Pyxidicoccus trucidator: one gene and its partner. The protein of the gene in region 2 interacts with the protein of the main gene of each other region in a pairwise test. Links are inferred from orthologs where the notes say so. Each region holds a gene or a part of one and is shown on either strand. Other genes may lie near its edges.

Evidence for each region.
Region 1: the proteins of G4D85_RS07565 (region 2) and topA interact in binary tests that used the Escherichia coli proteins (3 or more experiments, as listed by UniProt). The link is inferred for Pyxidicoccus trucidator from one-to-one orthologs.

What each region holds. Positions count from the first base shown.
Region 1 is NZ_JAAIXZ010000010.1:356,637-368,074, reverse strand. The notes cover bases 2,494-5,600. They hold topA (type I DNA topoisomerase), read right to left. Parts: upstream 5,273-5,600; coding sequence 2,714-5,272; downstream 2,494-2,713. Other genes in these bases: G4D85_RS27685 (DNA-processing protein DprA), read right to left, coding at 5,284-5,600; G4D85_RS27695 (MotA/TolQ/ExbB proton channel family protein), read right to left, coding at 2,494-2,550. Also shown: G4D85_RS27710 (TraR/DksA family transcriptional regulator), read left to right, coding at 236-628; G4D85_RS27705 (ExbD/TolR family protein), read right to left, coding at 679-1,260; G4D85_RS27700 (ExbD/TolR family protein), read right to left, coding at 1,264-1,794; more of G4D85_RS27695, read right to left, coding at 1,813-2,493; more of G4D85_RS27685, read right to left, coding at 5,601-6,405; G4D85_RS27680 (LysM peptidoglycan-binding domain-containing protein), read right to left, coding at 6,542-7,753; G4D85_RS27675 (tetratricopeptide repeat protein), read right to left, coding at 7,780-8,622; peptidoglycan editing factor PgeF, read right to left, coding at 8,705-9,463; G4D85_RS27665 (GGDEF domain-containing protein), read left to right, coding at 9,635-11,438. UniProt on the Escherichia coli protein: Releases the supercoiling and torsional tension of DNA, which is introduced during the DNA replication and transcription, by transiently cleaving and rejoining one strand of the DNA duplex.
Region 2 is NZ_JAAIXZ010000002.1:230,175-241,504, forward strand. The notes cover bases 5,803-8,801. They hold G4D85_RS07565 (YigZ family protein), read left to right. Parts: upstream 5,803-6,976; coding sequence 6,977-7,627; downstream 7,628-8,801. Other genes in these bases: G4D85_RS07555 (GNAT family N-acetyltransferase), read left to right, coding at 5,803-6,319; G4D85_RS07560 (iron-containing redox enzyme family protein), read left to right, coding at 6,289-6,993; G4D85_RS07570 (replication-associated recombination protein A), read left to right, coding at 7,661-8,801. Outside these bases: G4D85_RS07525 (CPBP family intramembrane glutamic endopeptidase), read left to right, coding at 1-645; G4D85_RS07530 (MFS transporter), read left to right, coding at 727-1,974; G4D85_RS07535 (nuclear transport factor 2 family protein), read right to left, coding at 1,995-2,489; G4D85_RS07540 (phosphatase PAP2 family protein), read right to left, coding at 2,538-3,434; G4D85_RS07545 (fatty acid desaturase family protein), read right to left, coding at 3,427-4,356; G4D85_RS07550 (DUF3419 family protein), read left to right, coding at 4,428-5,402; more of G4D85_RS07555, read left to right, coding at 5,417-5,802; more of G4D85_RS07570, read left to right, coding at 8,802-8,995; G4D85_RS07575 (lycopene cyclase domain-containing protein), read right to left, coding at 9,010-9,705; G4D85_RS07580 (prenyltransferase), read right to left, coding at 9,713-10,609; G4D85_RS07585 (ferrochelatase), read right to left, coding at 10,606-11,330; G4D85_RS07590 (prenyltransferase), read right to left, coding at 11,328-11,330.

The DNA of each region.
Region 1 (11,438 bases), on a different replicon or contig from region 2:
GTCAACAGTTAGCAGGACCGGGCCGCGCTTTCCCAGCAGTGAAAGCGGGCACGTCAACCCTCTGTCTCAACGGCCTCACGCCTGCCCGGTTGCCCACCAGCCCGCCACACCTCCCCGTTGGAAGGCGCGGTTTCCCTACCTGGGTTGAACCCCTACGTTTCTCGCGTTCGCCGCTCGGGGGCGGCCTGCATCCGGGCGAGCGGAAGTGACCTCGAAGACTGGAGCGTCGGAGACGATGGCCATGCCCAGAAGCAATGACCTGAAGAGGATTCGCGAGCTCCTCCAGCGCCGACGGAGGGAGATCCTCACGGCGAACGCGGGCGCACACCGTGAGCTGACCGCACTCAAGGATCAGGAGAGAGACCCTGAGTACGAGGAGAACGCCCAGTCGGAGCTGGCGGACTACACGCTGTCCAGCCTGATGGAGTCGCAGCGGCGGGAGATCATGCTGATCGACGCGGCGCTGCGGCGCATGGACATGGGCGTCTTCGGAGACTGCGTGGACTGCGGCTTCGAGATTCCCATTGAGCGGCTGGAGGCCCTGCCCTTCGCCATCCGCTGCGAGGAGGACGCCAGCATCCACGAGCTGGAGACGCGAGGCGGGCCCCAGGCCACGCACTCGCTGTAGCCCGGGCGCGGACGACCGAGAGGCGCTCCCGCCGCTGCCCTGGGAGCGCCCTACTCGCCTTCCTTCTGGAGGACCACGAAGCGGTAGTTCTCCAGCTCGTTCTGCCCCGCCGTGTAGAGCACGGTGAGGAGCATGTCGTAGGGGATCTTCTTGTCCGCGATGACGGACAGCTCCCGGCTGAAGGGCGCCGACGGGTTGCGCTCGGCGATGTACTTCAGCTTCTCCACTTCCTTCTTCAGCTGGGCGTCCAGCGGCAGCACCAGCCGGCCCTGCACCTTGTCGGCCGGAATCTGACCGTTCTGGAGCCGCAGCACCTCGCGCTCGCCCACTAGGATGTTCTTGGGGGTAATCGTGACGGCCACCGTGTCCTTCGGGGTGGCGCGCGTGGTGGAGACGGGCGGCCGCACGTCCTCGGACGCGGTGATGGCCGCGGAGGACGACGCGAAGGACTTGAGCAGGAACACCAGGAGGATGGTCATCATGTCCATCATCGCGGTGATGTTCAGCTCCTTGATTTCCCCCGCGGCCTCGCGCTCCTTGCGCTTCTTGCGCGCCAGCGCCTTGCGGTAGCGCAGGCGGGCCAGCGCCTCTTCATCGGCCTCGGTGGGGACGGGTGTCGTCGGCTCGGCCATGATTCAGATCGCCCCGAGGGTGACGTCCGGGAACAGGATGCGGCGCTGCGGGCCCTGCGTCTCGCGGATGGCGTCCAGCGTCAGGGTGAGGGCCTCGTAGGGGATGTCCGAGTCCGCGCCCACGATGACCTTCGTCTCCTTGGGGAAGGCCGCCTTGATCTCCACCATCTTCGCGTTGAGCGCCTTGAAGTCGTAGGCGCCGTCCGCAAGCACGGGGATGGTGGGCGCGTCCGCGGCGCCGCCCTCCTGCGTGAGCACGGTGTTCTCGCTGCTGACGAAGTGCCCCTTCTTGGAGATGAGCACGGACAGCGTCAGCTTCGGCTCGTCGGCGCCCTCCTGCGTCATGCCCGCGGAAGGCGCGCCGTAGGCCGGGGCATTCACGTTCAGGATGCCGAACGTGGCCAGGCCGGTAATCGACAGCAGCATGAAGATGATGAGGTTCATGAGGATGTCGAGGTACGGGACGATGTTCAGCTCGCCCGACTCCTCTTCCTCACGGACCTTCAGCTTGCGGCGGGAGTAGTGGAACGCCATGGACGCGCACCCCTCGCCTCAAGAAGCGCGGGACTCGAGCTCCGTGGTGGCCGGGTCCGTCCCGCCGCGCCGCGACAGGAGGTTCTCCAGCTTCAGCGCGTTGAGCTCCAGCGACTCCACCAGCCCCTTCGCGTACGAGGTGAGGAACAGGTGGAAGACGATGCAGATGACCGCGATGGAGAGCGCGAAGGCGGTGTTGTTCATCGCCTTGGAGATACCGTCCGACAGGAGCACCTGCTTCTGCTCCGCCGGCACGTTGCCGAGCGCCTGGAAGGTGCCGATGAGGCCGAAGATGGTGCCGACGAGGCCCACCAGCGTGGCGATGTTCGCCAGGGACCACAGCCAGGGGATGCGCTTGGACACGTGCGGGCTGTGCTCGATGATGGCCTCTTCCACCGCCTTGGCGACTTCAATCTCGCCGCGGTTGGCGTTCACCAGGCCCGCGCGGATGACCTTCGCCAGCGGCGAGTGGGGCGCCATGCCGCACACCTTCACCGCGCGGTCCAGGTTGCCGCTGCGCACCAGCTTGGAGATCTGCTCCATGAACGGAGGCGCCGGCAGGTTGTAGCGGAACACCACGGTGACGATGCGCTCCAGCGCCACCGCCAGCGAGCACGCCAGCCAGAACAGGTTCACGAACATGAACGGGCCGCCATCCTTGAAGAACTTGATGACGGAGTCCGTGAAGCCCATCTTGCCGCCCTCCGTGGCCGCAAGAGTCACGTCCAGCAGCAGCTCGCTCACCGAGAGAATCATCGCGCCTGGTGTCCTTTCGACGCCCGCCCCCCCGGGTGGGCCCGTCCGGACACGGGCGCCCACGAGACACACCCCGAGGAGGAGGCAGCCTGGACTTCTAGGGCGGGCCCGCCGAGGCTGTCAAGCCACGGACAGGGCCCAGCCCTTTGGAACTACTGGGCTTTCAAGCAGCCGAGGAGGCTTCCGGTCCGCCGGGTACGCCCGCCTGCTCCACGACCTCACGCCGGTAGTCGCATTCCTTGTTGGGGCAGGAGATGTAGGCACCGTCCCGCTTGGAGAACTTCTGCAGGAGGTACGGGGACGCGCACTGCGGGCACTGCTCGGCCAGGGGCCTGTCCCACGCGGCGAACTTGCAGTCCGGGTAGCGGTTGCAGCCGAAGAAGATCTTCCCTCGGCCGCTGCGGCGCTCCGTGAGGTAGCCCTGCTTGCACTCCGGGCACCCCACGCCGATGGAGATGGGCTTGGACGTCTTGCAGTCCGGGTAGCCGGAGCAGGCCATGAAGCGCCCGAAGCGGCCACGCTTGATGACCATGGGCTTGGCGCACTTCTCGCACTTCTCGTCCGTGGTCTCCTCCTCCACGATGACGATCTTCCCCTCGGCGTCCCGCTTGAAGTCCTTGGTGTTCTTGCAGTCGGGGTAGTTCGAGCAGGCGAGGAAGTGCCCCATCTTCCCGAACTTGATGAGGAAGAGGTTGCCGCACTTCTCGCAGGCGATGTCGGTCTTGATCTCCTCGCGCTTGACGTCGCGCATCTCCGCCTTCGCCTTCTCGAGCGTCTCCTTGAAGGGCCCGTAGAAGTCGTGCAGCACGGCCTTCCAGCTGGTGCCGCCCTCGGAGATCTGGTCCAGCTTCTCCTCCATGGTGGCGGTGAAGGTGACGTCCAGCTCGTGGGGGAAGTGCTTGACCAGCATCTCGTTGGTCATCTGCCCCAGGTCCGTGGGCCGGAAGCGGGTCTCCAGCTTCTCCACGTACTTCTTGTCCTGGATGGTGGACAGAATCGCGGCGTAGGTGGAGGGGCGGCCGATGCCGCGCTCTTCCAGCTCCTTCACCAGCGTGGCCTCGCTGAAGCGCGGGGGCGGCTGGGTGAAGTGCTGCTCGTGGAGCAGCTTCTGGAGGGTGAGCTTCTCGCCCTCGGTGAGGAAGGGCAGCTCGCCGATGGCATCCGCGCCGTCCGCGCCCTCTTCCCCGGCGGCCTTCGCCTTCTCCTTCTCGGCCTCCTCCTCGGGGGTGAGGCCCGCGCCGTAGACGGCCAGGTAGCCGGCGAACTTCAGCGTGCTGCCCGAGGCGCGGAACGTGGCCCGGCCCGCGGAGATGTCCGCGCTCGTCTGGTCATACACGGCGGGCATCGTCTGGCACGCCACGAAGCGGTTCCAGATGAGCTCGTAGAGGCGGAACATGTCCGTCTCGCCCATGGCCTCGAAGAAGGGCCGCACCCGCTCGGGCGGGTACTCCAGGGACGTGGGGCGGATGGCCTCGTGCGCGTCCTGCGCGCTCTTCCGGGAGCGGTACACCACCGGCTCGGCCGGCAGGAAGTCCTTGCCGTACTTGCCTTCGATGAACTCGCGCACCTGCTTCACCGCGTCGTCCGACAGACGGGTGGAGTCCGTACGCATGTACGTAATCAGTGCCGTCTGGCCCTCCTCGCCGAGGGGCACGCCCTCGTAGAGCTTCTGGGCCAGCGTCATCGTCTTCTTGGCGGAGAAGGACAGCCGGTTGGCGGCCTCCTGCTGCAGCTTGGAGGTGATGAACGGCGCGGGCGCGTTGCGGCGGCGCTCGCGGCGGTCCACCTTGGCCACGACGAAGTCGGCCCCCTGGAGCTCGGCGACGAGCCCCTCGGTGGTGGCGCGGTCCTTCAGCTCCATCTTCTTGCCGTCCACCTTGGACAGCTTGGCCTTGAAGGGCGGCGGTCCGGCGGTGCCGGCCAGCAGCGCGTCCAGCGACCAGTACTCCTCGGGGACGAAGGCCTTGATTTCGGCCTCGCGCTCCACGACGAGGCGCACCGCCACCGACTGCACGCGGCCGGCGGACAGGCCACGGCGGATCTTCTGCCAGAGCAGCGGGGAGATTTGATAGCCCACGAGCCGGTCGAGGATGCGGCGCGTCTGCTGCGAGTCGTAGTTGTCCTGGTTCAGCTCGCGCGGCTGGGCGATGGCCTCCTGGACGGCCTTCTTGGTGATTTCGTTGAACGTCACCCGGAGGGCGTCGGGGTGCGCGAGCTCCTCCTTGATGTGCCAGGCAATGGCCTCGCCCTCGCGGTCGGGGTCCGTCGCGAGGAAGACGCGGTCGGCGGACTTCGCCATCTTCTTCAGCTCGTTGAGCACCTTCTCCTTGCCCTTGATGACCTCGTACTCGGGCTGGAAGTCGTGCTCCACGTCGACGCCCATCTTGCTCTTGGGCAAATCCTTCACGTGGCCCACGGAGGCCTTCACCGTGTAGCCGGTGCCCAGGTACTTCTTGATGGTCTTCGCCTTGGCGGGGGACTCCACCACGACGAGGTAGTGCGGGCCCTTGCCGCGAGGCGCGGCTTCCTCCTCCGCGTCGGCATCCACGGTGGGAAGGTCGTCGTCGCCCTTCTTGGTGCGGCGTCGGGCCGCCGCCTTCTTCGCCTTGGCCGCAGGCTTCTTCTTGGCGGCTGGCTTCTTCTTGGCGGCCGCCTTGCGGGGCGACTTCGTCTCCTCCGCCGCCTCCGTCTCTTCCACCTTCTTCTTCGTCCGCGTGGCCATGACTCTCCTACCTATATCTTTTCGTACAGCTTGCCCGGGTGCTGGATGACCAGCCCCGTCAACTCCAGCTCCACCAGCGCGCTGGTGAGCGCCGCGGGTGAGAGGGTGCTGCCGACCAGCACCTCGTCGAATGTCCGGGGAACCCGGTCCAACACTTCATAAGTGCCCTTCGCTTCCGCCGAGAGCGCCTCCCACGAATCGCTGTCCCGCGGCGTCACCGTCGCGCCGGAAGAGACGCCCACCACCCTCCACACATCCTCCGGGCCCATGCACGCCCTCGCATGCCCGTCGCGCAGCAGCTCGTTGCAACCAACGGCCGCCGCCTGTCTCACGTCACCAGGCAGCGCGAAGACCGGTCGCCCCTGTGCCCGCCCCGCCTGCGCCGTGTAGAGCGCCCCCGAGCCCTTCCCCGCCCTCAGCACCAGGACCACATCCGATGCGCCGGAGATGAGTCGGTTGCGGCGCGGGAAGGTGGTGATGCTCGCCCGGACCCCGGGCGGCAGCTCGCTGAAGAACACGCCGCCCCTCCCCAGGAAGTGGGGAAGCAGGCGGGCTTGCGCCGGGTCCAACGCATCCAGGGCAGACCCCAGGAAGGCCCACGTCTCCCCGCCCACGTCCAGCGCGCCCCAGTGGCACGCCTGGTCCACCCCGGCCGCCGCGCCCGACACCACCCCCACCCCACTGGCCGCCACCTTCCGCGCGAAGTCCCGGGCAAAGGGCAGGAAGCCCTGGTCCGGGTGGCGGCTGCCCACCATGGCCACCCGCCGCTTCGGCAGCCCCGGACGCCCCCGGTGGAACAGCAGCGGCGGCGCGTCCAGCACCTCGCGAAGCCGGTCCGGATAACCGGGCTGCCCGGCGAATGCCACGCCCATCCCCGCCTTGCGACAGGCCTCCAGCGCCCGCTCCGCCAGGGGCGGGAGCCGGTCCACCGTCGCCAGCCGGGTACGCACCTGTGGGGAGACCGGCGCCTGAGACACCCAGTCCCGTACAGGGACGGCGGCGAGCGCGGAGAGCCGTCCATCCGCGAATTGGCGCAGGGCGGCCAGCGTCCTCGGCCCCAGGCCGGGAACGGCCCAGAGCGCCAGGCACGCCTGCTGCTCCGCCGTGAGGCTGTCCGTGTCAGCGTCCGCCATACCCGTCCCCTGCCCGTTTCCCACCTATATAGAAGATGGGTCCCCAGGAGGGGCGCGACACATAGACACCGGACCGCCACCGGTCAAGCACTCAGCCCCTCCAGTGGCGGAGGGGATGCACATTTCCTGCCGCCGCTCAGCGGCTGGCGGTGGGCTCGCTGACGCGCATGACGGCGCGGTCGCCGGGGAGGAGCTCCTCCAGCGAGCGGAGCATGAGGCAGTTGGACGTGCGCTCCTTCGCCTCGGTCACCATGCAGGTGCCGACGTTCTCCCAGGGGAAGCGCTTCTCCTTCGCGGTGAGCGGCTTGGCCTCCTGGCCGAGCACCTGGAGGGACGGGTCGCCCTGGCGGAGGATGGTGAAGGTGTTGCCCACCTGGACGCCGTCCGCGCTGCCCTTGTCCACCACCACCGTGTGGTGCTCGCCGAACAGCGTGAGGTACGGCACCAGCGCGGTGACGACGGTGGCCTGAATCTCCTTGGCGTTGGGCTTCGGGGCGACGCGCTCGGTGAGGCGCTCGCCGACGGGGCCCACCAGGTCGCCACGCTCCATGCCGTCCCAGGTGTCGACAATCTGCGCGGTGACGATGTTCTCACTCACGCGCACCACGCGCAGCGTGCCGAGGAAGTCGGTGAGGTAGCCCAGCTTCTTCTTCGTCACCGGGTGATTGATGGCCTGGGTGGTGTGGTAGACGACGTACCGGTCCCCCACCTTGGCGGCGCCCTTCTTCTTGAAGCGCACGTAGGCGTTGTCCGGGTAGGACAGCATCAGCGCGCCGGAGGAGGAGCCCTCGATGCGGCCGGCCTCGTCCAGCTCGCGCTGGGTGACGAAGCCCTGCGTCGTCACCGGGCGCGCCGTGGACACGTCGTAGCCAATCTTCCCCGTCACGGTGACCAGGTCGCTGCCGCTCAGCTCCGTGGGCGCCGTCATTTCACCCGGGTCCACCACCATCTCGCCCACGCGGGCCGGCACTTCCTCGCCACCGCCGAAGAAGCGCACCTGGTTGCCCGGGTAGATCCAGTGCGGGTTGGCGATCTCCGGGTTGTAGGACCAGACCTTGGGCCAGTACCAGGGGCTGCCCAGGTAGCGCTGGGACAAGTCCCACAGCGTGTCGCCCTCCTGCACGGCGTGGACCTCGCCCGGGGCGCTGTCACGGCCGCGGGGCGCGCCCGGCGGGACGGCCACGGTGCCGGCGGGACGCTCGGGCGCCTCGTCCATGACCTCGGCGCCTTCCGTCTCGCTGCCGGTGTCGGTGTCCTGCTCCTCGGCACCCTCCTGCTGGGCGCGCGCACTCAGGGCCGGCGCGATGGCGAGGCTCAACATCAGCGAGGTGAGGATCCGGGAGCGCATCGCAGAACGTCCTTTCGAAAGAGCCTTCACTGAGGGAGCGCGGCGAGCCGCTGCTCCGCCTGCGTGGCGGCGGCCGTCCCCGGGAACTGGGTGACGACGCGGGTGTAGAGCGCCTTGGCATCCGCGGCCTGGTTGAGCCGCATCCGGCACTCGGCGAGCCGGAGCATGCTGTCCAGCATGGCATCCCCGGCGGGATAGGTATTGATGAGCCGCTCGAACGTCGTCGCGGCGTCCTTGAACTCGCTCAGGCCAATCTGCCCGAGCCCGCTGAAGTACAGCGCATTGTCCGCGCGCGGGTGGCGCGGGTTCTCCTCGGCGAAGCGGCGCAGGCGCTCCACGCCGCCCTCGACGTTGCCGGTGCGCAGCAGCGACACGGCCTTGTCGTACTCGGCGTCCAGCAGCTCGGGGTCCACCAACTCCGCGCCGTCGTCGCGCGAGGCCACCACCGTGGCGGCGCCGTCCTGCGAGGCCGAGGCCCCGTCCGGCGCGGCGCTGATGAACATCTCCACCTGGTCCGAGTCCGGCTCCACCACCGGCACCGCCGTGGGCAGCTTCGGCGCGGGCTCGTTGCGGGGCTTGAGCTTCACCACCGCCAGCTCCGGGGTGGGGCCCAGGCGAGGGGCTCCCTCGGCGCTGGCGTCCGCCGGGGTGCGCGAAGGGGTGCCGGTGGCCCGCGCCTTGTCCACCGCGTCGTGGGCCTCCAGCCGGGCCAGTCGCTCCTGGAGGCGCGCCTGCGACTCGCGCAGCGTGCGCACCTCGGCTCGCAGCGCCCCCACGTCCGCCTGACTGGCGGCGGTGGAGGCACAGGCGCTCATCGCGCACAGGGGCGCGGCGGCGAGCAGGCGGAAGATGACGGAGCGCGCGGGCACGGGCCTCTTCGGACGGGGATCAGCCCGAGGATAGGAAGGCCCGTCGGAGAGCGTCAAGAAAACGGCCGGCGCGCCCGGCGGGCTAGAAGCGGTTTACCACGTAGTTGAGGTGGCGTCCGGTGCGCCCCGCGTCGCGCCGGTGGGAGAAGAAGCGCTCGGGCGCACACGCGGTACAGGCCGGTAGCACGTCCACGTGCGCCGGCTTCAGCCCCGCGCGCAGCAGCGTCGCCCGCACCGCGCGTGTCAGGTCCAGTCGCACCGAGTCGCCGGCGGACTCCACCACCTCCGGGCCGAACCGCGCGGTGAAGCGCTGGGCCAGCTCCCCGGACACCTCGTAGCAGCAGCGTTGGATGGCGGGGCCCACCGCCGCGAGCAGCCGCTCTGGCCGACCCCCCTTCGCCACCAGCGCCTCCACCGCGCGCGCGCTGATGCCCGCGTCCGTGCCCCGCCACCCCGAGTGCACCGCCGCCACCCTCCGCCCGTCCGGGTCCACCAGCAGCACCGGCACGCAGTCCGCCGTGCCCACCGCCACCCAGGTGCCCGGCGCCTCCGTCCACAGCGCGTCCGCCTCGCCCTCCACGGGCCTCAGGTCCTCCCCTTCCCCACCCCGCGCCTCCAGCACCCGGTCCCCATGCACCTGGGACACGCGGCACAGCGCACCCAGCGGCGTCTTCGCGGCGGCGGCCAGCAGGCGGAGGTTCTCAAGCACCTTCTCCCGCACGTCGCCCACGGAGAAGCCCAGGTTGAGCGAGGCATACGGCCCCTCGGAGACGCCCCCCTCGCGGGTCGTGAAGCCATGGGGGACGGGGAGCAGCGCGGAGGTGAGGAACGCGGTCGTCATGGGAGCCCAGGAGTACGCTGCTGACAAGGCGCGGCAATAGAGGCAACACCAACGATGCAGGAAAATTCTTGTCCCGTTACGTTTGACAGCGCGCGTCAGCCAATTAACAATTCAGTAGGTAGGTCGTGAAACAAGTTTAATCCACCGCAGCGGAGAGCCGCGAACAAGCGCATGCCCCTGGGTCCGGACACTGTTGGAAGGAAGCTCCTCTGGAGCATCGGCCTTCCCGGGCTCGTGGTGGCGTTACTGGGCGTGGGCCACTTCTGGCGCGAGTCGCGGGTGGCGGTGCAGGACGCGACGCAGGTGGAGTCGCTGGCGCTGGCGGAGTTCGTGGCGTCGACGTTCTCCCTGCCGCAGGCGCCGCGCGCCCGGGCGCACGAGGCGGTGGCGGAGGTGCTCCGCTCGGACACGCGGCTGTTCCGCTCGGTGGAGGACGTGCGGGTGCTGACGCCGGACGGGCGCATCCGCTGGTCCCGCCGGCCGGAAGAGGTGGGCCGCGTCCACGACGAGGCCCGGCGGCTGACGTCGCCCGGGCCGGAGACGGCGCGCTCCTCGGCGGGGGTGACGGAGGTGGTGCGGCCCATGGGCGGCGGCCCCGAGTGTGGCAGCTGCCACACCGAGGAAGAGGTGCCCGGCGCGAGCGTCCTGCAGATGCGCATGACGGAGCCGGCGCTGCACCAGCAGCTCTCGGAGATGTTCCGCGGCGCGCTGGGCGCCATGGTGCTGTTCATCGTCCTGCTGGCGCTGCTCACCACGCTGGGGCTGCACCTCAACCTCACCCGCCCGCTGCGCAAGCTGAGCGCGGCCATGGGGCGCGCGGAGGCGGGAGACCTGCTGGTGCGCGCGGACGCGCGGGGCACCGACGAGCTGGCCCGGCTGGGCGCGGCCTTCAACCAGATGCTGGCGCGGCTCACCGCGATGAAGGCAGAGGAGATCGACACCCACCGGGACCTGGCGGTGGTGAAGGAGAAGCTGGCCCTCAAGGATGAGCTGGAGGAGCGCCTGCGGGAGCTGTCGCTGCTCTTCGACGTGGCGCGCTCGCTCAACGCCACGCTGGAGCTGGACGAGCTGCTGGAGGCCGTCACCCGGCTGGTGGTGGAGCGGCTCCAGATTCCCGACTTCTCCACCATGCTGCTCAACACGGAGGGCCTGCTGGAGGTGAAGCACGCGTGGCCCGAGGGTCGCGGCGCGGAGGGGCTGACGTTCGGCCTGGGCGAGGGCGCCTGTGGCCGCGCGGCGGAGACGCTCAAGGCGGTGTACCTCCCGGACCTGGAAGACCGCACCAGCATCTTCGCGCGGCGGGGGCTGGTGGAGGGCGCGGTGGACACGGGCGCGCTGCTGGCGGTGCCCATGGTGCACATGGGCACGCTGCTGGGGGTGATGAACTTCCAGCGTCCGGAGGTGGCCAGCTTCTCCGCCGGGGAAATCGAGCTGCTGACGGCGGTGGCGGACCTGGCGGCCACGGCGGTGAAGAACGCGAGGCTGCACGCGGAGACGGTGAAGCTCACCATGACGGACCCGCTCACCGGCGTGCCCAACCGGCGCCACCTCTTCCAGCGCATGGAGCTGGAGCTGGCGCGGGCGCAGCGCTTCGGCACCCCGCTGGCGCTGCTCATGGTGGACGTGGACCACTTCAAGCGCCTCAACGACGTCGCGGGCCACCGCGTGGGCGACGAGACGCTGCGCCGCGTGTGCGACGTGCTCCGGCTGCGCGTGCGCAAGGTGGACACGCTGGCGCGCTACGGCGGCGAGGAGTTCGTCCTGCTGCTGCCCCAATCCACCAAGGCGGACGCGGTGGAGGTGGCGGAGAAGCTGCGCCGCGCGGTGGCGGACCTGGTGTCGCTGTCGCAGCCCGGCCTGCCCGGCAACCACGTCACCGTGTCCGTCGGCGTGGCCCACTTCCCCACCGACGCCACCACGCAGGAGGAACTGGTCGACTGCGCGGACTCCGCCCTCTATTGCAGCAAGCGCAGCG
Region 2 (11,330 bases):
GTGGCCCTCGTGCACCGGCTGCGTCCCGGCGCCGCCTTCCGCGAGGTCGGCCTCGGGCGCTCCCCGCTCCGGGCTGCTGGCTTCTCACTCGTCGCCACCCTGCCCATGCTCGTCACCTATGCGCGGGCGGCGGGCTTCACACCCACGAAGCTCGACTGGGGGTTCGCCATCATGGTGGCGATGATGGCGCCCCTCGCCGAGGAGGTGCTCTTTCGCGGCTTCCTCTTCGGCCAGCTGCGGCGGCGCGCGCGCTGGTCGTTCTGGGGCGCGGCCCTGGTGGGGCTGGTGCCCTTCGCGCTCGGTCACCTCTACCAGGCAGGCCATGACCTGTGGGGCGTCGTGGGCGTGCTGGCCATCACCGGGGCAGGGCACCTCTTCTTCGCCTGGCTGCTGGAGCGCTGGGGTGACCTGTGGGTGCCCATCGGAATGCACGCGCTGATGAACCTGTGGTGGCACCTGTTCGCGGTGGACTCCACCGCGCTGGGCGGGCTCCAGGCCAACCTCGCGCGGTTTCTCACCGTGGGCCTCGCCATCGGCCTCACGCTGAGGCTTCGCCGGGGCCAGCCCACCTGGGCGCAAACGGAACACGGCCCGGTCGTGGACGCGCAAGGCCCGAGTGCGCTACGGGACAGCCGCACGCCGTGACAGTCCGGACTGGACGCGCGTGAAGCCGAGGAGACGCGCATGCCGGTCCAGGCAGCCGAAGACGGAGCCGGGCCAGTCCGCATGAGCGCCTTGCGGCTCTTGCGGCACAACACGGCGTTCCGCTCCCTGTGGGCCGCGCGGGTCATCTCCTTCACGGGGGACTCGCTCAGCCTCGTCGCGCTGATGCTCCATGTCGCTGGCTCCACGGGGCAGGCGCTGGCGGTGTCGTTGCTGTTGCTGGTGGGCGACTTCGCTCCCGCGTTGCTCGGCCCCATCACCGGGGCCATCAGCGACAGGTTCGACCTCAAGCGGGTGATGGTCCTCTGCGAGCTCGTGCAGGGCGCGCTCCTGCTCCTCATCGCGCTGACCCTGCCGCCCCTGCCGGTATTGCTGGCCCTGGTGGGCGCGCGGGCGGTCGCCGGACAGGTGTTCCAGCCCGCCTCCCGCACGGCGGTGCCGGCGCTGGTGCGGGGGCAGGACCTGGAGACCGCGAACTCCACCCTGGGCTTCGGTACCAATGCAGCGGAGGCGCTCGGCCCGCTGCTGGCCGCGGCGCTGTTCCCCTTCGTGGGCATTCGTGGCGTGCTCCTCATCGACGCCGCGTCGTTCCTCGTCTCCGCCGTGCTGCTGGCCTTCGTGCCGAAGCTGCCACCGGTGGCCACGGAAGAGGGGGGCGTGCCCGTCTCCCTCCTCCAGCAGGCGAGGCTGGGGCTGGGCTACATCGTGTCGGCTCCCGCCGTGCGAGTCATCGCGCTGGGCTTCTGCGCTGTCGTCGCGTTCAACGGCGTGGATGACGTGGCGCTGATGGTGCTGGCGAAGGAGACCTTCCGCGCGGGCGACTCGGCGGTGGGGCTCCTGCTGGGGGCCGTCGGAGTCGGGCTGGTCTGCGGCTATGGGCTGCTGGCCCGCTATGGCGTGCGCGCGTCGATGCCGGTGCTGCTGGTGCTGGGGTTCGCCGTCAGCAGCGTGGGAAATCTGCTCACCGGGCTGGCATGGGCCGTCTCCGCGGCGCTCGCGATGCAGACCGTGCGAGGGCTCGGCATCGCGGCGATGGACGTGGCCACGAACACGCTGCTCCAGCGGGTCGTCCCGCCGGGGATGCTCGGCCGCGTTTTCGGCAATCTCTACGGTGCCATTGGCGTGGCGGCGGCGCTGTCCTACGTGGGGGGAGGCCTGTTGCTGGATGCCACCTCGGCGCCGATGACGCTGCTGGTCGCCGGAGCCGGGGGCACGTTGGCCACGCTGGGAGTGGCACTGACGCTGCCGGGGGCGCTGCGGAAGAGCCTCGCTGCGCGAGACGCTCCGCGGTCCGACAGCGCTTCGACGTAGGTGTCCGGGGCGCGCTCGGCTCAGACGATGCGCTTCCCCTTGACGAAGTCGAGGCCCAGCGGGTTGCCACGGAAGTGGATGGGGTCCAGCATCACCTTGCGGATTCGCCAGCCCTCGGCCGTCTTCTCCAGGTCGTGCGTGTAGCGGATGACGATGGTCCACTCCTGCTGGGTGCCCCCCGCCATGAAGAAGTGGGCGACATCCGCGTAGGCCATCACCTGGGCCTCGGTGCCATTCTTGAAGTGGGTCCTCACGGTGTTGGCCGTGGCGTGCTGGACCCGCGTGAAGGCAGAGAGGGCGTTGCCGCCCAGCTTGCCCATCTCCTCCCGCGCAATGGTGATGGGCTCGCCCTCGAAGAGCCGGCTGTAGTCCGCGGTGACCTGCGGCGTGAAGACATTCACCCAGCGGCTCCAGTCTCCCGTGTCCTTGCCGAAGTCGATGGCCTGCCCGTACTCGGCCACCAGCTCCTGGATGGCAATCCAATCCAGCGTGTACTGGAGATCCTGTGTCTTCATTTCGGTGCACCTCCGCGAGGAGCCCGCAGCTTCCAACGAAAGGACTCTCTACGAAAGAGAAGGTGGCTGCGCTCCGGCCGCGTGGGGTGGCGAAGCCCGCCACGCGCTCCGGCGCGCCTGGAGGCGTGGGTACACGGCGCGGAAGACGGCGAACCACAGCGCGCCCGCGACGAGGTCGACGGCGTAGTGGTACCGCAGCACCAGCGTGGACAGCACGATGGCCACGGCGACAGGCAGCAGCACCTTGAAGCGCCGGGGATGTTCGAGCCGGTCATGCTCCAGCAGCACGAGGGTGATGTACGTGTGCAGGCTGGGGAAGATGTCGTAGGCCGACGAGCCACCCGCTACGACGGCCGCATTCAGTCCGGTGAGCCACCCACCTTCGATGGGCACGGTGAAGAGCGCGGGGAAGGCCACCGCGGGTCCGAGCCCGGGCAGGAGGTAGTAGCCGGCGATGCCCGGCACATACGCGGAGAACACCTGGGTGAAGAAGCGCTCCGCCCGCGCGCGAGGGCCGAGGACGGCCCACGCCATCGCCAGGTGCAGGTACGCGTGGAACGCGAGGTAGCTCGCGCTGAAGACGTCGTTCACCCACGGCGTGCTCCACCGCTGGAGCCAGGCTGAAGGCGTGACGCCGAACACGAACACGTCGGCCGCCAACAGCCACCCGTCGCGCGCTGGCAGCCCGAGCGCGGGAATCGTGTGCTTCACCGACGCGTAGAAGAAGAAGGTCACGGCATAGGCGAGCAGCAGCCGCACGCGGAACGCATGCGCGAAGCTCTCTCCACGCGCGAGCAATGCCACGCCGACCACGAACAGGACCGTCGCGCCGAGCGCCTGCGACGTGATGGGAGCACCGGCGCCCGCGACAAGCAGGAGCGCCACGGAGAGTGCCGCGCCGAAGGAGGCCAGCAGCACCTCGTGCAGGTACAGCCGCTCAGGCATCCGGGGTGGCGGACCTCGCCGTGCGCTGAAGCGAGCCGGAGACGACGCCGCGCACGAACGAGAAGTAGGACGGGATGAAGGGGGCGCCCTGGGCGATGAGCTCGGCGCGCAGGGTGCGGTGCAGCTCGGGCAGGTTGTACCAGGGCACGCGCGGGTAGAGGTGGTGCTCCAGGTGGTAGTTCTCGTTGCACATGAAGAAGCGCGTCACCGGGTTGGACAGGATGGTGCGCGAGCCCCGGACGGGGTGGTTGCTCTCCGGGAGGAACGTGTGCTGGCTCATCCCCCGGATGTTCACGAGCGTGTTGATGACGAGCATGGGAATCACCCACGCGTGGACCAGCACCGCCCCGGGGACGAAGACCACCGCGAGCGCGGCGCCCACCGCGAGCAGGGCCACTTCCAGCTCGATCCACCGCCGCTCGGACGACGTCCCATGCCGCCAGCCGAGGATGGGAATCATGGTGATGTACGCGGGGTAGCCGAGCAGCAGCCGCCCCACATGCATCAGCATCTCCAGCCAGCGGCGCCCGGTGTAGTTGCCGTAGTGGTCCGGGTCCTTCCCGCCGCCCAGGTCGACGTGGTGCCGCAGGTGGAGCACCTTGTAGGCCGCGAAGTTCTGGAGCACGGGCAGCGCGCACGCGATGCCCCCGAGCCGGTTGAGCCACCGCCGGCGCGAGAGGCTCCCGTGCACGGCCTCGTGGGTGAACAGGCTGATGCCGTGCAGCGCCGCCGCGGCGATGAGGTACAGCCCAGCGCGCGCGAGCCACACGGAGAGCGAGCTGTCCGCCGCCAGCCTGACTGACAGCGCGGCCGCGACTCCGTAGAGCGCGACGAACAGGAAGAGCCGGGGAACGTGCCGGGCGTCGACCTGCTCCAGCGTGCGCAACCGGGCGGGGGTGAGGGATTCTGTCGCAAGCGGCATGGCTGTTCGGATAGAGGGACCATGCCATACCGTCGGCGCTTCCGTCGACGCCACCGCCGCCCCGCCTGCCCGTGACCTCAACGCCGTACCGACTGAAGTTCGCTGTCGTTCGTGAAGACCCGGAGCTGGAGCTGGCGCTTGTCGCACGCACGAAGGCCCGGGCCGTCCTCACGGTGGCTTCCGGCGGGTGCACCCTCCTCACGCTCGCGCGGCGTCACCCCGAGCTGGAGCTGGTCGGCTTCGACTTCAACCCGCGCCAGCTCGCTCACGTGCGGGAGAAGGCCGGTGGCCTCGGCGCTGTGCCCTTGGCCCGGTTCAACGTCGGAGACGCGGACCCCACGGGCCTGAACCAGCGCGGCGAGTTCGAGGGACTCTTCCGCACGCTCCGCCACTTCCTCGAGGAGTTCGTCGCCCCGGCACGGGAGCTGGCCACGTTCTTCGAGCCATCCACACCCGACACGGAGCGGAGCACGCTGCGCGCCCGCTGGTTCGCCTCGCCATACTGGCCGGTGGCGTTCGAGCTGGCCCTCGCGTCCCCATTCCTTCACGCCATGTTCGGTCCGGCGGCGACGCAGCACGCGGCGCCCGGCTCGTACCCCGGCTACTTCCAGGCCGTGTTCGAGCGGGGACTCCAGCGGGCGGACGCGCCGCGCAATCCGTTCCTCCAGCACGTGCTGCTCGGCGCGTACCGTCCCGAGGACGCGCCGGAGTACCTGCGCGCTCAGCAGCCCGTGGTGCTCACGCTGGTGGAAGGCTCGCTGCCCGATGTCCCTGGGCTGGGGCGCTTCGACGTCGTCTCGCTCTCCAATATCTTCGACTGGTCGGACGACTCGCTCGTGGCGAGCTGGGTCGCGCTGCTCTCCCGCGAGGCCCGGCCGGGCTGCGCGGTGCTGCTCCGGCAGCTCAACAATCAGCGCAACCTCCGGCGCTTCTTCGAGCCGGCCTTCGAGTTCGACGACGCGCTGGGGGCGGAGCTGCTGGCGAAGGACCGCAGCCTCTTCTACGAGCGCATCGAGGTCGGCTTCCGGCGGGCTGCGCGCACATGAGCGGCGTGCGGTACGTGGTTCTCCGTCCCGACACGCTCGGGCCCTATGTCGAGCGGCTCCGGCGGCTGGAGCAGGGCATCCTCTATCCGCTCGCGGATGGGGCCGACCACTTCTTCATCGACCACGGGCCGGAGTACCACCCGTTCTTCTCGTCCATGGGGGACGCGTACTTCCTGCTCGCCCTGCGCGGTGACGAGCTGCTGGGCTCGGTGACCGGGGTGGCCCGTCAGGTCTTCCACGGCACGCGCTCGCTGGACGCGCTCTACATCTGCGACCTCAAGGTGGCGCAGGCCGCACGCGGCACGGGGCTCTCGCGGAGGCTCATCTTCCAGGGGCTCACACACCTGTTCCGCATCCCCGAGCTGCGCCGTACCCGGTTCCTGTATGGCGCCGCCATGCGAGGGGCACGGGGAGACGTGATGCGCACTGCGCGGGGGTGGAATCCACTGCGGCTGGGCAGGCCGGCGAGTCGGCTTGCGCTCTACTTCGTGCCTCCCTCGAAGCTCGCGGAGCTGGACCCGCGAGGTGGGCCCGAGCGTCCCCTCGGCGATGGGCTTCGCCTGGGACCCGCCCCCGGGCGAAGGCTCCAAGGTTCGGGCTGGTGCACCACGGCGGGGAGCAAGGACCTGCAGCGGCTCTCGACGCGAAGTGCCTGGCCGCTCGTCCACCTGGCGGCGTCCCCCGAGGCCTGGCCGCACGGCTGGGCGGCGTACCTTCGCGCATGTGGCGCGGAGCTGGCGGAGCGGAGCGGGGACGCGCTGGCCTGCTTCAGCATCGACGAGCGGCTGGAGGACCATGTCGGCTGGCTGCGGGGCGCGGGCGTGGCCCCCGACTCGGTGTGTACCGTCTATTCTCTCGACCTCACCTTCCCGGTAGAAGCGCCAGCATGGGTGCACCTTCCCTCGTCCGAAATCTGAAGCTGCGCCGCTACATCGCCGGGCTCAAGGCGGAGTGGAATGCGCTGGATATGCCCTACCTGCGTTCGCTGAGGGACGGCTCGTTCGAGCGCGAGGACTTCCTCGAGACCCAGGTCCACTTCTTCGCCGCGGTGGCGCACTTCTCGCGGCCGATGGCCATCCTCGCCAGCCGCCTGCCCCGGCCCGACCAGCGCCTGCCGCTGGTGGAGAACATGTTCGACGAGCACGGGCGGGGGAATCTGGGCCACGGCCATGAGCGCACCTTCCTGGTGCTCCTCGAACGGCTCGGCGTGGTGGTGGGCCGGGCCAGTCGCACACCCTGGCCGGAGGTGCGCGCCTTCAACGCCGCGCTGACGGGCCTTGCCGCGTTCGACACGCCGCTCACGGGGCTCGCGGTGTTCGGCATCATCGAGGACCTGTTCAGCGGCATCTCGCTGGAGCTGGGACGCGGCATCGTCGCTCGCGGTTGGCTGGAGGCCGAGGAGGTGACGCACTACCCCACGCACGCCACGCTCGACGAGGAGCACGCGGAAGGCTTCTACCGCCAGCTCGACGGGCCGTATGGAGAGGACCCTCGCACCGAGGAGGAAATCGAGCAGGGCCTCGTCCTGGGAGGACACCTCTTCCTGCGTCTCTACGAAGACCTCTACCGCGCGCGTGGGCGCCGCGACTGACGCCGCCATGGACGAGAAGCGCTACCCCATTCCGGCGGGGCTCCACCGGGTGGAGCAGGACATCCAGCGGAGCCGCTTCATCACCACGGCCGCCCACGCGCCCACGGTGGAGGAGGCGAAGGCCTTCATCGCCCGCATCCGCGAGGAGTTCCCGGACGCGAACCACAACTGCTGGGCCTACGTCGTGGGCCCGCCCGGCTCGACGGCCCAGGTGGGCATGAGCGACGACGGTGAGCCTCACGGCACTGCGGGCCGGCCAATGCTCACCGCGTTGCTGCACGGCGGGGTGGGGGACGTCGCCGTGGTCGTCACCCGCTACTTCGGAGGGACGCTGCTCGGGAAGGGCGGGCTGGTGCGGGCCTACACCGCCTCCGTCCAGCAGGCGCTGGAGGACCTGCCCACCACCGAGCGTGTGCGCAAGGTCCGACTCGCCGTCGAGCTGGAGTACGCGAGCATCGACGGTGTGCGCCGGCTGCTGCCCGAGTACGAGGTCCAGGTGGTGTCCGAGGAGTACGCCGCCACGGTGGGCTACCGCTTCGAGCTCCCCGTCACGCGGGTGGACGCGTTCCGGACCGCGCTGACCGACCTGACCCTGGGACAGGTGCTCATCGAGGTGGTGGAGCCCGAAGGTTGACCGTGGGGCCCGCAGGGGAGAGCCTCCGGACCGATGAGCGCAGGCCCCGACCTCTTCTCCGCTTCCGTCGATGTGAACCGCTTCGCGCCGCTGGCGGAGCGGATGCGCCCGCGCACGCCTGACGAGTTCATCGGGCAGACCCACCTGCTCGGACCCGGTGCGCCGCTGCGGCAGCTCATGGAGCGGAAGGCGATTGTGTCGTCCCTGTTCTGGGGGCCACCGGGCGTGGGCAAGACGACGCTCGCGCGCATGCTGGCGTCGAGCGTGGACGCGGAGTTCGTCATCCTCTCCGCCGTCTCTGACGGCATCCCCCGCATCCGCGAGGTGGTGGCGGAGGCCGAGCGTCAGCGCAACCAGTACTCGCGGCGGACCGTCCTCTTCGTCGACGAAATCCACCGCTGGGCGAAGAACGTGCAGGAGCAGGCGCTGCCCCACGTGGAGAGCGGGCTGCTCGTCCTGCTGGGGGCCACGACGGAGAACGTGAGCTTCGAGGTGCGCCCCGCGCTCATCAGCCGGTGCCGCGTCTTCCAGCTCAAGGAGCTCACCCTGGCGGACATCCAGGGCGCGCTCACCCGCGCGCTCGCGGACGGGAAGAAGGGGCTCGGGGCCCGCAAGCTGACGGTGGGAGAGGACGCGCTGACCCTGCTGGCGAAGGGGGGCGCGGGGGATGTCCGCAAGGCGCTGGGCGCGCTGGAGCTGGCGGCCAGCCTCACCGCCGATGGCGCGGAAGTCACGCTGGAGACGGCGCGCGAGGCGGTGGGCACCAGCCTGTCCCGCCATGACAAGGACGGGGACGAGCACTTCGACCTGCTGAGCGCGCTCCAGAAGTCGTGTCGCGGGTCCAACGCACAGGGCGCCATCTTCTGGGCGGCGAAGCTGCTCCAGACGGGCGATGTCGTGTCGCTGTGGCGCCGCCTCAAGGTGATTGCCGTGGAGGACGTGGGCCTGGCGATGCCCGAGGCCATCACCATCGTCCGGGCCTGCGAGGAGAGCTTCCACTCCATCGGGATGCCGGAGGGGCGACTCTTCGTCGCGCACGCGGTTGTCACGCTGGCCACGGCGAAGAAGAGCAACCGCGCCTACCAGGCGATGAATGCGGCGATGGAGGCGCTGGAGCAGAACCCCAACGCCGCGCCTCCGCTCCACCTCCGCAACGCGCCCACGGAGCTGATGAAGGAGCTGGGCCACGGGAAGGGCTACCAGCCTCCGTGGAACTTCAAGGACCACTACGCGCCGGGGCAGACGTACCTGCCCGCGCCGCTGGAGCGCTCCGTCTTCTACCGCCCGAGCAAGGAAGGCTACGAGGCGGAGGTCCACGAGCGCATGACGCAGTGGTGGCGCGAGGACAAGGCGGCGAAGGACGAGTAGGCGGAGCGTCGGCGCTACGTGGTCCTGGTTTGCGAGGGGACGAAGCGCCAGCCGAAGGCCCACGCCGGGACGACCGTGGCACCGAAGCCCGCGCCCAGCCCGTACAGCACCTCGTCGAGCGGGACACCCAGGAGCCGGCCCGGCAGCAGCAGGCTGGGCTTCCAGGTGCGCTCGAAGACACCGGGCACGAGCGCCGCGAAGACGAGGCACAGCCCCAGGTAGATGGCGGCCGACACCAGCGCTCCGAGCAGGCCCGGCACCCCCAGGTCCCGGCGCGTCAGCAGCAGGGCCGTGGAGATGGACACCATGGTGGCTACCGCGGCGTAGAGGATGGACACGCCCGCCACGAGGAGCACCCCTGTCACTGACAAGGCCAGCGCGAAGGCCCCCACGGCCCGCCGCCACGGCTTCGTGGACGCACCGTGAGGCGCCAGCGTGCGGCGGAACGCGACGGCGTAGGCCGTGGAGGAGAAGGCGCCCAGGCCCGCGACGAACAGCACGTCCTCGATGCCAAAGCCGATGCGGTCCGCCAGCCCGAACAGGAAGCGGGGCGTCCAGTACTCCGGATAGAAGAGCCTCTCCGTCGCGGCGAAGGGCAGGGACACGCCCACGGTCTGCTTCATCAGCGGGCGCAGGTCCGGGCGTAGGAACCAGAAGCAGCTCCCCGGCACCAGGAACAGCACCGACAGGACGAGGAACTCGTAGGGCACGGTGGCCTCAGCGGAACGCCAGTCCGACGAGTGGGAGGGACACCATGGCCACGGTGGCGGTGATGGCGGCAGCCACGCGGACCACCATGCGCCGCGAGCCGGGCGGCGCGGGCCGTGTCAGCACCACGCCCAGGGCCGCCAGCGCGGGCAGCAACAGCCACGGGTCCACGCGCAGGCCCACCGCCTCCAGTCCGAGCGGGGCCATCGCCAGCGTGAGCGCATTCAGCGCCACGATGCACCACGCGGCGCGCTCACCGCCCACCCGCGCGGGGAGCGTGAGCTTCCGGCTCTCACGGTCGGACGGCTCGTCGGGCAGCGCGGTGGCGATGGCGCAGGCCAGGTGCGTCGGCAGCAGGCACGCGATGAGCCACCACGGGAAGCGGCCGAGGTCTCCTCCCTGCGCCAGATAGCCGTAGAGCGGGAGGATGCCGCTCACGCCCACCATCTGCAGGAACTCACCGCCGCCCCGGTAGGACAGCCGCAGCGGCGGATAGCTGTAGGCCCACAGCAGCGCGAGCGCTCCCATCGCCAGAGGCACGAGCAGTGGCACTCCCCGCGTCACCGCGAGCCCCGTGGACACCGCCAGCAGTCCTCCGGCGCAGACGAGGGCGGCGGTGCCAATCGCTCGGGGCGAGAGCCGCCCTTCCACCAGCACGCGAGAGCCGCCGGAGAACAGGGTGGCCGTCTGGTTGCGGCGGTCCGTCTCCTGGTCCGCCCAGTCGTTGGCGTAGACGATGAAGAGCTGGTCGAGCAGCCCGAAGAGCTGGACGCAGAGCAGCGTCCCCAGGTCCAGCGGGCGCCCCATCAACCGGCTCGCGACGAACTGTCCGAGTAGCAGCGGGAGCGCGATGTAGGACTGCGAGGGCAGCCGCGAGGCCTGGAGCCAGGCCCTGAGGGCCGTCATGTCGGGCTCCCGCGTGACAGCCCCAGCCGACGCGCGGCCTCCGTGCGCAGGTCGGCGAAGGGCCGGTCCCACCGGGGTTCTCCGTCCTGGCGCCACGCCTTCACCGGGATGAGGTCCTCCCGGGCAAGTGCCTCGTGGAGTCGCGCTTCCTCGTCGGGCTCCCGTGAGAAGCCGAAGGGATTGCGGAACTCCGTGCCCCGCAGCCGCGAGTACTTCTCATCGTTGCTGGCGACGAGGGCGAGCAGCTCCCCCCGACGGCCTTCGAGGTATTCGAGGAAGGACGCATCGAAGGGGCGAATGGTGGCGCGTTGGGCGGGCTCGCGCGTCACCCAGCGGGCCCAGTCGTAGCCGAAGAGGAAGTCATGCGCGTAGCGGAAGCGCAGCGTGGAGCGGGCGCCGAAGCCGTGGCACAGCCGCACCACCCGGTGCGTGAAGGCCTCCATGTCGGTGGGCTCCCCGGCATCCCACAGGCAGCGGGCCGGGTACTCCAGGTCCCAGAAGATGTTCTCCGGGAAGTCCGCCGCGAGCGCCTCGACGATGTCGCAGAGGCCTTCCGTGAAGGCCCGCAGCCGTGCCTCGTCACCCTGACCTTCCGTCACCCGCTCGGCCAGCTCGCGAGGCGTGGGCGCGCGAGCCCGGTCCGGCGCGAGCGAGGCCCGGGCACCGAGCAGCGGCTCCAGTCGCTCCAGCCGGGCGACCAGCTCGTTCTCGAGCCGCCTCA